DNA from 3 places in the Streptomyces sp. NPDC016469 genome. Region 2 is predicted to be linked to each of the others. Evidence: riboswitches for the same ligand, from Rfam matches in the RefSeq annotation. Region 2 holds a riboswitch; each other region holds the start of a gene.
The links. A riboswitch is a leader RNA that binds a small molecule or an ion and turns the genes downstream of it on or off. The one in region 2 is predicted to bind cobalamin.
Positions count from the first base shown of each region.

Region 1 (3,264 bases), on a different contig from region 2:
TGCCCGAAGGCGAAGGCGTCGAGCGTACGGGAGTGGCCGAGGCAGACCAGCAGGCTGACGGCGAGAACGGCGGAACAGATCCACACATCGGTCCAGCCGACCCCGCCGAGCGAGCCGAGGAGCCAGAACAGCACCCCCCGGGTCTGCTCGGCGTCGGCGGCCGTCATGACGACGAACGAGGTCAGCGCCGAGAACAGCTGCATCGCGGCGACCCCGGACAGCACGACCCGGTCGGTGGAGCCGCCCAGGGTGTGGCTGAGGAGCATCACCAGCGCGAACGAGCAGAGCGCCCCGATGAACGCCCCGGCCGGCAGCGACACCGCTCCCCCGCCGACGCCGAGCACGACGACCAGGACCGCGCCGGTGGACGCCCCGGAGGAGACGCCGAGGACGAACGGGTCGGCGAGCGGGTTGCGCAGCAAGGACTGCATGACGGTCCCGCAGACCGCGAGGCCGGCCCCGCAGACGGCGGCGAGCAGGGTACGCGGCATGCGCAGGTTCCAGATGATGCCGTCGCGGATCGGGCTGAGCCGGGCCTCGCCGATGCCGAGGTGGGCGGCGACGGCGGACCAGACGTCCACGACGGAGATCCGGGCCGGTCCGATGGTGACGGCGACCGCGACGGACAGGACGAGCAGCAGAAGGCCGCCGGTCCACAGGAGGCCGCCGCGCAGGCGGCGCGGGCGGGGGCGGGCGGGCACGGCGGCTTCCGGCGCCTTCTCGCGCGGGGCGGTCAGCGGGTCGGTGGCCGTCACCCCGCGAGCCCGAACTCGCGCAGCCCGGCGGCCACCAGCTCCACGCCCTCGACCGTGCGGATGGTCGGGTTCATCGCCTGGCCGCTGAGCAGGACGTAGCGCTTGTGGCGTACGGCGTCCATCTTCTTCGTGACGGGGTTGGACTCCAGGAAGGCGATTTTCCCGGCGGCGCTCTCGGCGGTCTGCGACTTGCGGGTGAGGTCGCCGATGACCAGCACGTCCGGGTTGCGGTCGGCGACGGTCTCCCAGTTGATCCGGGGCCACTCGTCGTGTGTGTCGTCGAAGGCGTTCTTCAGGCCGAGCTCCCGGGTGATGATGCCCGGCGCCCCGCAGCAGCCCGCCAGGTAGGGGGACTCGGAGTTGGCGAACCAGTACAGGACGGAGGTGCCGGATCCGTCGATGCCCTCGGCCGCCTCGCGGATACGGGTGCGGAGCCGCGCGACCAGCTTCTCGCCGCGCTCGGGCACGCCGAACACCCGGGCCAGGTCGCGCACTTCGCCGTAGACGCTGTCCATGGTGAGGGCCCCGGTGCGGACGCCGTCGCCGTCCCTGGTGTTGTCCTTGGCCGTGCAGTCGGCGGGCGAGACGTAGGTGGGGACGCCCAGCTGCTCGAACTGTTCGCGCGGGGCGACGCCGCCCTTGGCGAGGGTCGACTCGAAGTCGGCGGCGACGAAGTCGGGCTCCTGGTCGAGGACCTTCTCGGAGGAGGGCCGGTTGTCGGCGATCCGCTTCACGCCGGCGTTGGCCTTCTCCAGGCCCTTCATCACCGGGTCGGTCCAGGTGGCGGTGGCGGCGATCCGGTCCTGGAGTCCGAGCGAGAGCAGGATCTCCGTGGTGCCCTGGTCGACGGAGACCGCGCGGCGGGGCGCGGCCGGCACGGTGACGGTGCGCCCGCAGTTCTTGAGGGTGACCGGATAGCCGTCCGCCGTGCCCTTGTCCCCGGCCGCGTCGGGCGGGCTTCCTCCGCAGGCCGTCAGCAGCAGGAGCGCGGCGGTGAGCAGGGCGGCGGAACGGGCGGGGCCGGATATCGGCGGCACGGGGTACCTCGGCGTCTCTGGGCCCATGCGCGGGGCCCGCTGTACGGAACCCGCCGTCCGGTCCCGGACGGCGGTCGCCAGCAGGTCTTCGGACTCGGGTTCGCTCGGGCGGGACGCCTTCCCGGGAGACGGTGGTCTCCCAGTGGCCGTGGCCCCGCCCGTCCCCCTCACCGCTGCGCGTCAGTTCCGGATTCGCACCGGATTCCCTGACCCCTACGTGGAGTTCGACTGGCCTGGGCACGCTACCACGCGGGTCCGCGCGGCTCAGCGGCGCCCGTGCCCGTCCGGAAAGGGCCGCTCACGGACGTTGGAGGGCCACCACCGCGTTGTGCCCGCCGAAGCCGAAGGAGTGGCTGACGGCCCGGTGGACGGGCCGCACCAGCGGCACCTTGGTGACGCAGTCGATGTCGAACCCGGGCGCGGGGGCGTCCAGATTGGCCACCGGCGGGACGACCCCGCGCTGGAGGGTGAGGATCGTCAGCCCCGCCTCGATCGCCCCGGCCGCGCCCATGCAGTGCCCGAGCACGCCCTTCGGGGCGGTGACGGGCGGCCGGTGCGGGTACACCCGGCTGATCAGCGCGGCCTCGGCGGCGTCGTTGCGTACGGTCGCGGTGCCGTGCGCGTTGACGTGCTCCACCTCGTCGGCCCGCCAGCCCGCGTCGCGCAGGGCGGCCTCGGCGGCGGCCCGGGCGACCCGCCCGTCGGGGTGCGGGCTGGTGGGGTGGTGGGCGTCCGTGGTGGCGCCGGTGCCGGCGAGCAGGGCCCGGGGTTCGGCGCCCCTGGCCTCCGCGTCGGCGGCGCGTTCCAGCACCATCACGGCGGCCCCCTCGCCCATGACGAGTCCGGCGCGGTCGGCGGCGAAGGGCCGGCTGAGCCGGGACAGGTCGCCGTCCGCCCGGGCGGCGGCCCCGGACCGGGCGAAGCCGGTCATGGCGATGGGGAAGACGGTCGACTCGGTCGCCCCCGCGATGGCGACGTCGCACTGCCCGGTCACCAGCAGGTCGCGGGCGACGGACAGCGCGGTGACGCCGGACGAACAGGCCGTGCAGGGGGCCATGCTGGGGCCGGTGGCCCGCATCTCGATCGCGATCTCGGCGGCCGGCATGTTGGGGATGGTCAGCAGGACCCCGGCCGGCGAGGTCGCCTCCGGCCCCCTCCGCTCCAGCACCAGCGCCTGGTCGGTGAGGTGCGCGGAGCCCCCGCTGCTGGTGCCGACGACGACCGCGACGCGGCTGCCGTCCCAGCCGGCCGGGTCGAGCCCGGCGTCGGCGACGGCCTCCCGGGCGGCCAGGACCGCGAACTTGACGTACCGGCCCATCCGGAAGGCCGTGCGGCGGCCGATCTCGGCGTCCAGGTCGATTCCGTCGACCACACAGGCGAAGTCGATCGCGCACCCGGCGAGCGCGGGAACGGTGCGGGCCGGGCTCACCGCGGCACACACCCCGTCCCAGGTGGACTCGGTGTCGTTGCCG
Region 1 covers NZ_JBEYCQ010000040.1:25,977-29,240, reverse strand. Annotated here, with positions in the region: gene ABZ565_RS31505 (iron chelate uptake ABC transporter family permease subunit) at 1-701, opposite strand, end outside; gene ABZ565_RS31500 (ABC transporter substrate-binding protein) at 752-1,792, opposite strand; cobalamin riboswitch at 1,854-2,040, opposite strand; gene ABZ565_RS31495 (beta-ketoacyl-[acyl-carrier-protein] synthase family protein) at 2,091-3,264, opposite strand, start outside.
Region 1: linked by a shared signal. The riboswitch ahead of ABZ565_RS31500 (ABC transporter substrate-binding protein) and the one ahead of ABZ565_RS24880 (cobalamin biosynthesis protein) in region 2 are both predicted to bind cobalamin.

Region 2 (3,264 bases):
AACGAGGACGGCCTCAGAACCGAGGTCATCTTCGCGGCGCTCGTCGGCGCCATCCTGTGGAATCTTCTGACCTGGCTGGTCGGGCTCCCGTCCAGCTCCTCCCACGCACTGTTCGGCGGCCTCATCGGCGCCGCGGTGATGTCCGCCGGCTGGTCGTCGGTCGACGGCGGCACCGTCGTCACCAAGGTGCTGCTGCCCGCCGTCGCCGCCCCGATCGTGGCCGGTGTGGCCGCGCTCCTGGCCACCCGGCTCACGTACCGGATCGGCGGGAAGATCCGGAACGACGCCCAGGAGAAGGCGACCGCCAAGGGCTACCGGGCGGGGCAGATCGCCTCGGCCGGACTCGTCTCGCTCGCCCACGGCACCAACGACGCGCAGAAGACCATGGGCATCATCACCCTCGCCCTGGTCACCGGCGGCGTCCTCTCCCCCGGCTCCAACCCGCCGGTCTGGGTCATCGTCAGCGCCGGCCTGGCCATCGCGCTCGGCACGTACCTCGGCGGCTGGCGCATCATCCGCACCATGGGCAGCGGCCTGACCGAGCTGAAGCCCCCGCAGGGCTTCGCCGCCCAGACCAGCGCGGCCACCGTCATCCTGGCCTCCTCGCACCTCGGCTTCTCCCTCTCCACCACGCAGTCCTGCTCCGGGGCCGTGATGGGCGCGGGCCTCGGCCGTGCCGGGGGCGTGGTCCGCTGGTCCACCGCCACCCGGATGTTCGTCGCCTGGGGCCTGACCCTGCCGGCCGCCGGTCTGGTCGGCGCGGGTGCCGAGTTCCTGACGAAGCAGGGCACCTGGGGTGTCGTGGTCGTCGCGGCCCTCCTGATCGCCGGGTCCGGGGCGATCTGGGTGCTCTCGCGCCGCAAACCCGTCGGCCACGGCGATGTCGCGCCCGGCACCGAGGACGCGGCCCCCGCCGAGCCCGCCGGTGTCGTCACCCAGGCCATCGCGGCCGTGAGCCCGCCGCCCACCGTGGCCCAGGCGCACGACCTCGCCGCCACCATTCCGGCGCCCGCCGGTCCCGTCGCCGCCGATCCGGCCCGACCCGCCACGGTCTGACAGACCCCGGTACTCCGGTAAGGACACCCCGTATGAACATCGACTGGGCAGCTCTGGGCACCGTCTTCGGCGTCTCCCTCATCACCACCGTCGCCCTGGTGGGCCTCTTCACCCTGGGGATCGCCGGCCTCTCCAAGCAGCCGGAGCCGGCCGCCGGGGGCGGTCAGGCGGGCTCCTCGCTCCTGCTGGCGCGCGCCGGGGCGTACGTCTGCTTCGGGCTGTGCGCGGCGGCGGTCGCGTACGGCATCTATCTGATCGTCGCCTGACGCACCACCTCTCCCCCGGGCCGGACGCACCTCGTGCGCGTCCGGCCCGCTGTGTGTCCGCCCACACCGTGCCGCCGCAGGTCAACGGCGAGTTGACGGGCGTTCGCGGGGCGTGGTGGACTGCCGGAGCCATTACGGCGACAGCAGAGGAAGCCGGTGCGAATCCGGCGCGGTCCCGCCACTGTCACCGGGGAGCGGTCCCCACCGCACGTCACGGCCCGCGCGAGCGGGCTGGAAGACCGGGGAATCCGCCGATCCGGAAGCCAGGAGACTCTTGTCGCCGTCACGTCGAACCAGGGCGCGGACCCTGAGTGAGGACATATCGCCATGCCCGGCTGCCGTGCGACCTCCCCACAGCCCCTGTCGGCAGCCTCTGGTACGGCCGGCTGAACCGTGCGTGCCGATCGCATCTTCGCGTACGGCGCCACCGCCGGCCTGATCGCCGACCTGCTGCTCGGTGACCCCCGCAGGGGGCACCCGGTCGCCGCCTTCGGGCGGGCCGCCGCGGCCGTCGAGGACCGGCTCTGGCGCGACCACCGCGGCCGGGGCGCCCTGCACACCCTGATCTGCGCCGGGGGCGCCGCCGGGAGCGCCGCGCTCGCCGCCCACGCCCTGCGCCGCCGTCCCGCCGCCTCCGTGGCCCTGACCGCCGCCGCCACCTGGTCCGTCGTCGGCGGTACGTCGCTGGGGCGCGAGGCCCGGGCCATCGGCGGGGCGCTCGCCGCCGGTGACATCGAGCGCGCCCGGGAGCGGCTGCCGCACCTGTGCGGGCGCGACCCGCAGGCGCTGGACGGCCCCGGGATCGCACGCGCCGTCGTGGAGTCCGTCGCCGAGAACACCTCGGACGCCGTGGTCGGCGCCCTCGTCTGGGGCGCCCTCGCCGGTGTCCCCGGGCTCGTCGGCTTCCGCGCCGCCAACACGCTCGACGCGATGGTCGGCCACAAGTCGCCCCGCTACCTGCGGTACGGCTGGGCGTCGGCCCGGCTGGACGACCTCGCGGGCTGGCCCGGCGCCCGGCTCACCGCCCTGCTCGCCGTGGCCTCCGGCGGCCGCCCCCGGGAGGCGGTACGGGCCTGGCGGGCCGACGCCGCGAAGCACCCGAGCCCCAACGCGGGGCCCGTGGAGGCCGCGTTCGCCGGGGCGCTCGGCGTACGGCTGGGCGGGACCCTCGCGTACGGGGGGCGCGTCGAGCACCGGCCCGTGCTCAACGGGGAGGCGGGCCGTGCCGTGGAGACCGGGGACATCGCGCGTGCCGTGCGGCTCTCACGCCGGGTGGGCGTGCTCGCCCTCGGCGTCGGCGTGGCCGCCCGGCTGGGCGCGGGAGCGGTCGCGCGCCGGATCCCGGGACGGACCGGGGGACCTCAAGGACCTCGTACCTCTGGACGGAGAGCGATATGAGCGGCGGACTGCTGGTCGCCGGGACCACATCGGACGCGGGCAAGAGCGTCGTCACGGCGGGCATCTGCCGCTGGCTGGTGCGCCGGGGCGTGAAGGCCGCCCCGTTCAAGGCGCAGAACATGTCGCTGAACTCCTTCGTCACCCGCGAGGGCGCCGAGATCGGCCGGGCCCAGGCGATGCAGGCCCAGGCCGCCCGCGTCGAGCCGACCGCCCTGATGAACCCGGTGCTGCTCAAGCCCGGCGGCGACCGCTCCAGCCAGGTCGTCCTGATGGGGCGGCCGGTCGGCGAGATGAGCGCCCGCGGCTACCACGGCGGGCGGCAGGAACAACTGCTGTCCACCGTCACGGACTGCCTGGAGCAGCTGCGCGGCACGTACGACGCGGTGATCTGCGAGGGCGCGGGGTCGCCCGCCGAGATCAACCTGCGCCGCACGGACATCGTGAACATGGGCATCGCCCGGGCGGCGCGCTTCCCGGTCGTGGTGGTCGGGGACATCGACCGGGGCGGGGTCTTCGCCTCGTTCTTCGGCACGACCGCGCTGCT
Region 2 covers NZ_JBEYCQ010000023.1:67,790-71,053, reverse strand. Annotated here, with positions in the region: gene ABZ565_RS24890 (inorganic phosphate transporter) at 1-1,056, shown strand, start outside; gene ABZ565_RS24885 (hypothetical protein) at 1,089-1,322, shown strand; cobalamin riboswitch at 1,468-1,596, shown strand; gene ABZ565_RS24880 (cobalamin biosynthesis protein) at 1,716-2,720, shown strand; gene ABZ565_RS24875 (cobyric acid synthase) at 2,717-3,264, shown strand, end outside.

Region 3 (3,264 bases), on a different contig from region 2:
CCCTGGAGCGCCAGGGGCGGCAGGCCGAGGCGGACACCCAGCTGCGGCTGGCCGCCGCGCTGTCCGGTGACCTCGGGCCCGCGTAAGCCCGTATGGGCACCCGCCGTATTTCGGGTGCCGGGAGCAGCAGCCGCGTGATACTCCACAGGACCATGACCGACCTTGAGACGCCGCGCCTGTTCCTGCACCCGATGTCGCCCGCCGACGCCGAGCACGTCGCCGCGGGCGCACCCCCGGCCGGTGCGCGCTGGGCCCCCGGCTACCCCTCCCCCGGCGAGCAGGGGGCCGCGACGCGCTTCCTCGCCACATGCGCGGAGAACGGAGATCCCAGCCCGTTCTGCTCCTACGAGATACGGCTCCGTGCGGAGGGTGTGGTCATCGGTGGCATCGGCTTCCACGGCGCGCCGGACGAGCGGGGCAGCGTCACGATCGGTTACGGGCTCGTGGAGTCGGCACGCGGACAGGGTTACGCCTCCGAGGCGCTCCGGGCGCTGCTCCGGTTCGCCCGGGAACAAGGCGTCGCGCGGGTGCGCGGGGACGCCGACTCCGGCAACATCCCCTCGCAGCGGGTCATGACGGCGGCCGGGATGCGACTCGTGAACGAGGACGCGTCGCTGAAGTACTACCTCGCCGAGTGGGCGGCGTAAAACGGGTGGTGCCCGCCGTCGGCCACCCGGCGGGCACCACCCGTTGCCATACGTACGGCTGCCGTCAGCCCATCGCGGCGGCTGTCCGGCCACCCGCGAGCGCGTCGGCCCTCGGCACCAGCAGCCGTTCGGTGAGGTGGCCGAAGAGCAGGCCGAACGTGGTCCACAGCGTGGCCTGCACCGCGAGCGTGGCCAGCCGGAACTGCCACAGCAGCGTGGCCGGGAAGTCCTTGCCGACCTCGTTGAACGAGGGCAGGAACACGTAGGCGAGGGCGATCAGCAGGACGTAGCCGGCCGCCGCCGCGACCGTCGCGTTCCAGTTGCCCAGGCGGGGTGCCAGCCGCTTGCCGACGATGACGGCGGCGACCGCGAGCAGCACGCTGAGGGCGACCATCAGGAAGAACAGCGCGGTGCGTCTGCCGATGGTGTCGGGGTTGCCGACGGCCGGCGGGTTGGCCGGGTACTTCAGGAACGGCACGACGTACACGCTCACCAGCGCGGCGCCCGCGATCAGCGCGGCCGTGGCCCTCGGGCCGAACCGGCCCACCCGGCCCAGCGCGTAGCAGAAGACGAGCGCGGCGATGCCGCCGGCCGCGACGCCGAAGACGAGCACACCGGTGGCCAGGCCGGCGGTGGACTGCACGCCCCGGCCGACGAGTTCCTCGCCGGCGCCGTGATGGTGGCCGTGGGCGCTGTGCGCGGCCTCTTCGAGCGCGATGGCCGCGTCGACCCGTGACTCGCCGAGGAAGTAGGCGACGAGCAGCGCGAGCGCTCCCGCGGCCACTCCGGCGAGCATGCCGCGGACCAACAGGGCTCTGACGGATACGGAGTTCATGAGGGATTCCCCTGGATCAGCCGGATGGGCGGTCAGTGGCAGGGGAAACCGAGCAGGTGACGGCCGTCGTGGACCCACTCGTGGACGCCTTCGCCCGAGATGAGGGCCGTGGCACCCTGTTCGGCGCCGACGAAGTAGAGCAGGACCAGCATGAGAATGCCGAAGAACACCGCCCAAGGGGCAATGGCCTTCAGGGAGATGGGGGTGATGGCGGGTGCGCCGGTTGCGGGGGCAGCACTCTGTGCCATGGCAGAACCTCCTGTGGGAACACGCGTCCCGATCGTGGTGCCTGAGACGAAGGTGCTGGGTCTGACTTCCCGCGTGCGCGGGTACACAGTGGCGCGACCGTGCCGGATTCTCACCGGACTTCCGTCACACCTTCGTCATGTCGCCGCGACCATACCGCCTGGACGCCCGGCGCCGCCATGCCCCGTCCGGACAGCCCGCGGAGCCCGGATGCCATGGTGGGTTCGGTCGTGCGGCCACTTTTCAGGGAGTTGAGGGCGGGGATGACGGTACGGGTGTTGTTGGTCTCACCGGCCATGAACGCGGCGTTGCGGGAGGCCCGGTTCGCGGGTGACGCCGCGCTCGACGCGTCGGGCGTGCGGGCGGCCGCGCCGGCCGCGCCACATGTCCCCGAAGCGGACCGGGCGGTGCACGGGCCCTCCGAGCGGTGCTCCCGGACGGCGGAAGCGCTGGGCCTGCGCTCGTCGGGTGAACCCGCCTTGCGCGAATGGGGATTGGGGCGCTGGTCGGGCGCCCGCCTGGACGAGGTGAGCGCGCGCGAGCCCGAGGGGGTCGCCGCCTGGCTGGCCGACCCCTCGGCCGCCCCGCACGGCGGCGAGTCGCTGCTCGACCTGTGCGCGAGGGCGGGCACGTGGCTCGACTCGCTGCAGGGTGAGGTCCGGGTGCTGGCCGTCGCCGAGCCGTCCGTGGTGCGGGCTGCCGTCGTCCACGCCCTCGCGCTGCCGCCCCAGGCGTTCTGGCGCCTCGACGTCGCCCCGCTCACGCTGACGGAGCTGAGCGGCCGGTCGGGGCGGTGGAACCTGCGCTGCGGCCGGCCCCTCGCACCGGCGCCGGCCGGCTGAGACGTGCGTACGGAGCGCCTACCGGCCGGAAACGAGGACCCCTCGACGAGAACGGGCCGCCCGCTCCGGCCCTGGCCGGGATCCGAGCCCGGAGGCACGCCGCCGACCGGCCTCACCAGGACCTCAAAGCCTCTTGCGCTCCTCTCGCCCCACGGGTAGCGGCGCGCGGTGTGCCGTGGGTCACGTTCGCGCGTGGCGGGGTGTGCCCCTGTTGTGAAGGTCGGGCATTCTCTCCCGGCGGCCGTGCGAAGAGGTACGGCCCGGTGACCGCCTGGGGGAGAAGATGCCGCGACACGCGGACACGGAGCAGGAGCGGGGAACAGGCCGCGGGAGAGGCGTGATCGAGGGGGCGTTCGCGCTCCTGGAGGCGTTGCGCAGGTGCGGCGGGGAGGCCGGGCTCACCGAGATCGCCGCGGCCTGCGCCCTGCCCAAGGGGAGCGCCCACCGGCTGCTGGAGCAGTTGCTGCTGGTGGGTGCGGTGGAGCGGCGGGGCAGTCGCTACCGCGTCGGCTCGCAGCTCTACCGCCTCGGCCAGACGTGGGAGCCGCACCCGGGCTTGCGGGGGGCGGCCCGTCACCCGCTGCACCGGCTGCGGGCAGCCACCGGCGCGAGCGCCCTGCTGACCGTCCTGCATGACGGCCGGGCGCTGACCGTGGCGTCCGTGCCGGGCGGGGCGGAGCCGCTGGTGCCGGTG
Region 3 covers NZ_JBEYCQ010000004.1:250,955-254,218, reverse strand. Annotated here, with positions in the region: gene ABZ565_RS06440 (tetratricopeptide repeat protein) at 1-86, shown strand, start outside; gene ABZ565_RS06435 (GNAT family N-acetyltransferase) at 153-647, shown strand; gene ABZ565_RS06430 (CbtA family protein) at 712-1,482, opposite strand; gene ABZ565_RS06425 (CbtB-domain containing protein) at 1,515-1,730, opposite strand; adenosylcobalamin (AdoCbl) riboswitch at 1,776-1,867, opposite strand; gene ABZ565_RS06420 (histidine phosphatase family protein) at 1,992-2,570, shown strand; gene ABZ565_RS06415 (helix-turn-helix domain-containing protein) at 2,908-3,264, shown strand, end outside.
Region 3: linked by a shared signal. The riboswitch ahead of ABZ565_RS06425 (CbtB-domain containing protein) and the one ahead of ABZ565_RS24880 (cobalamin biosynthesis protein) in region 2 are both predicted to bind cobalamin.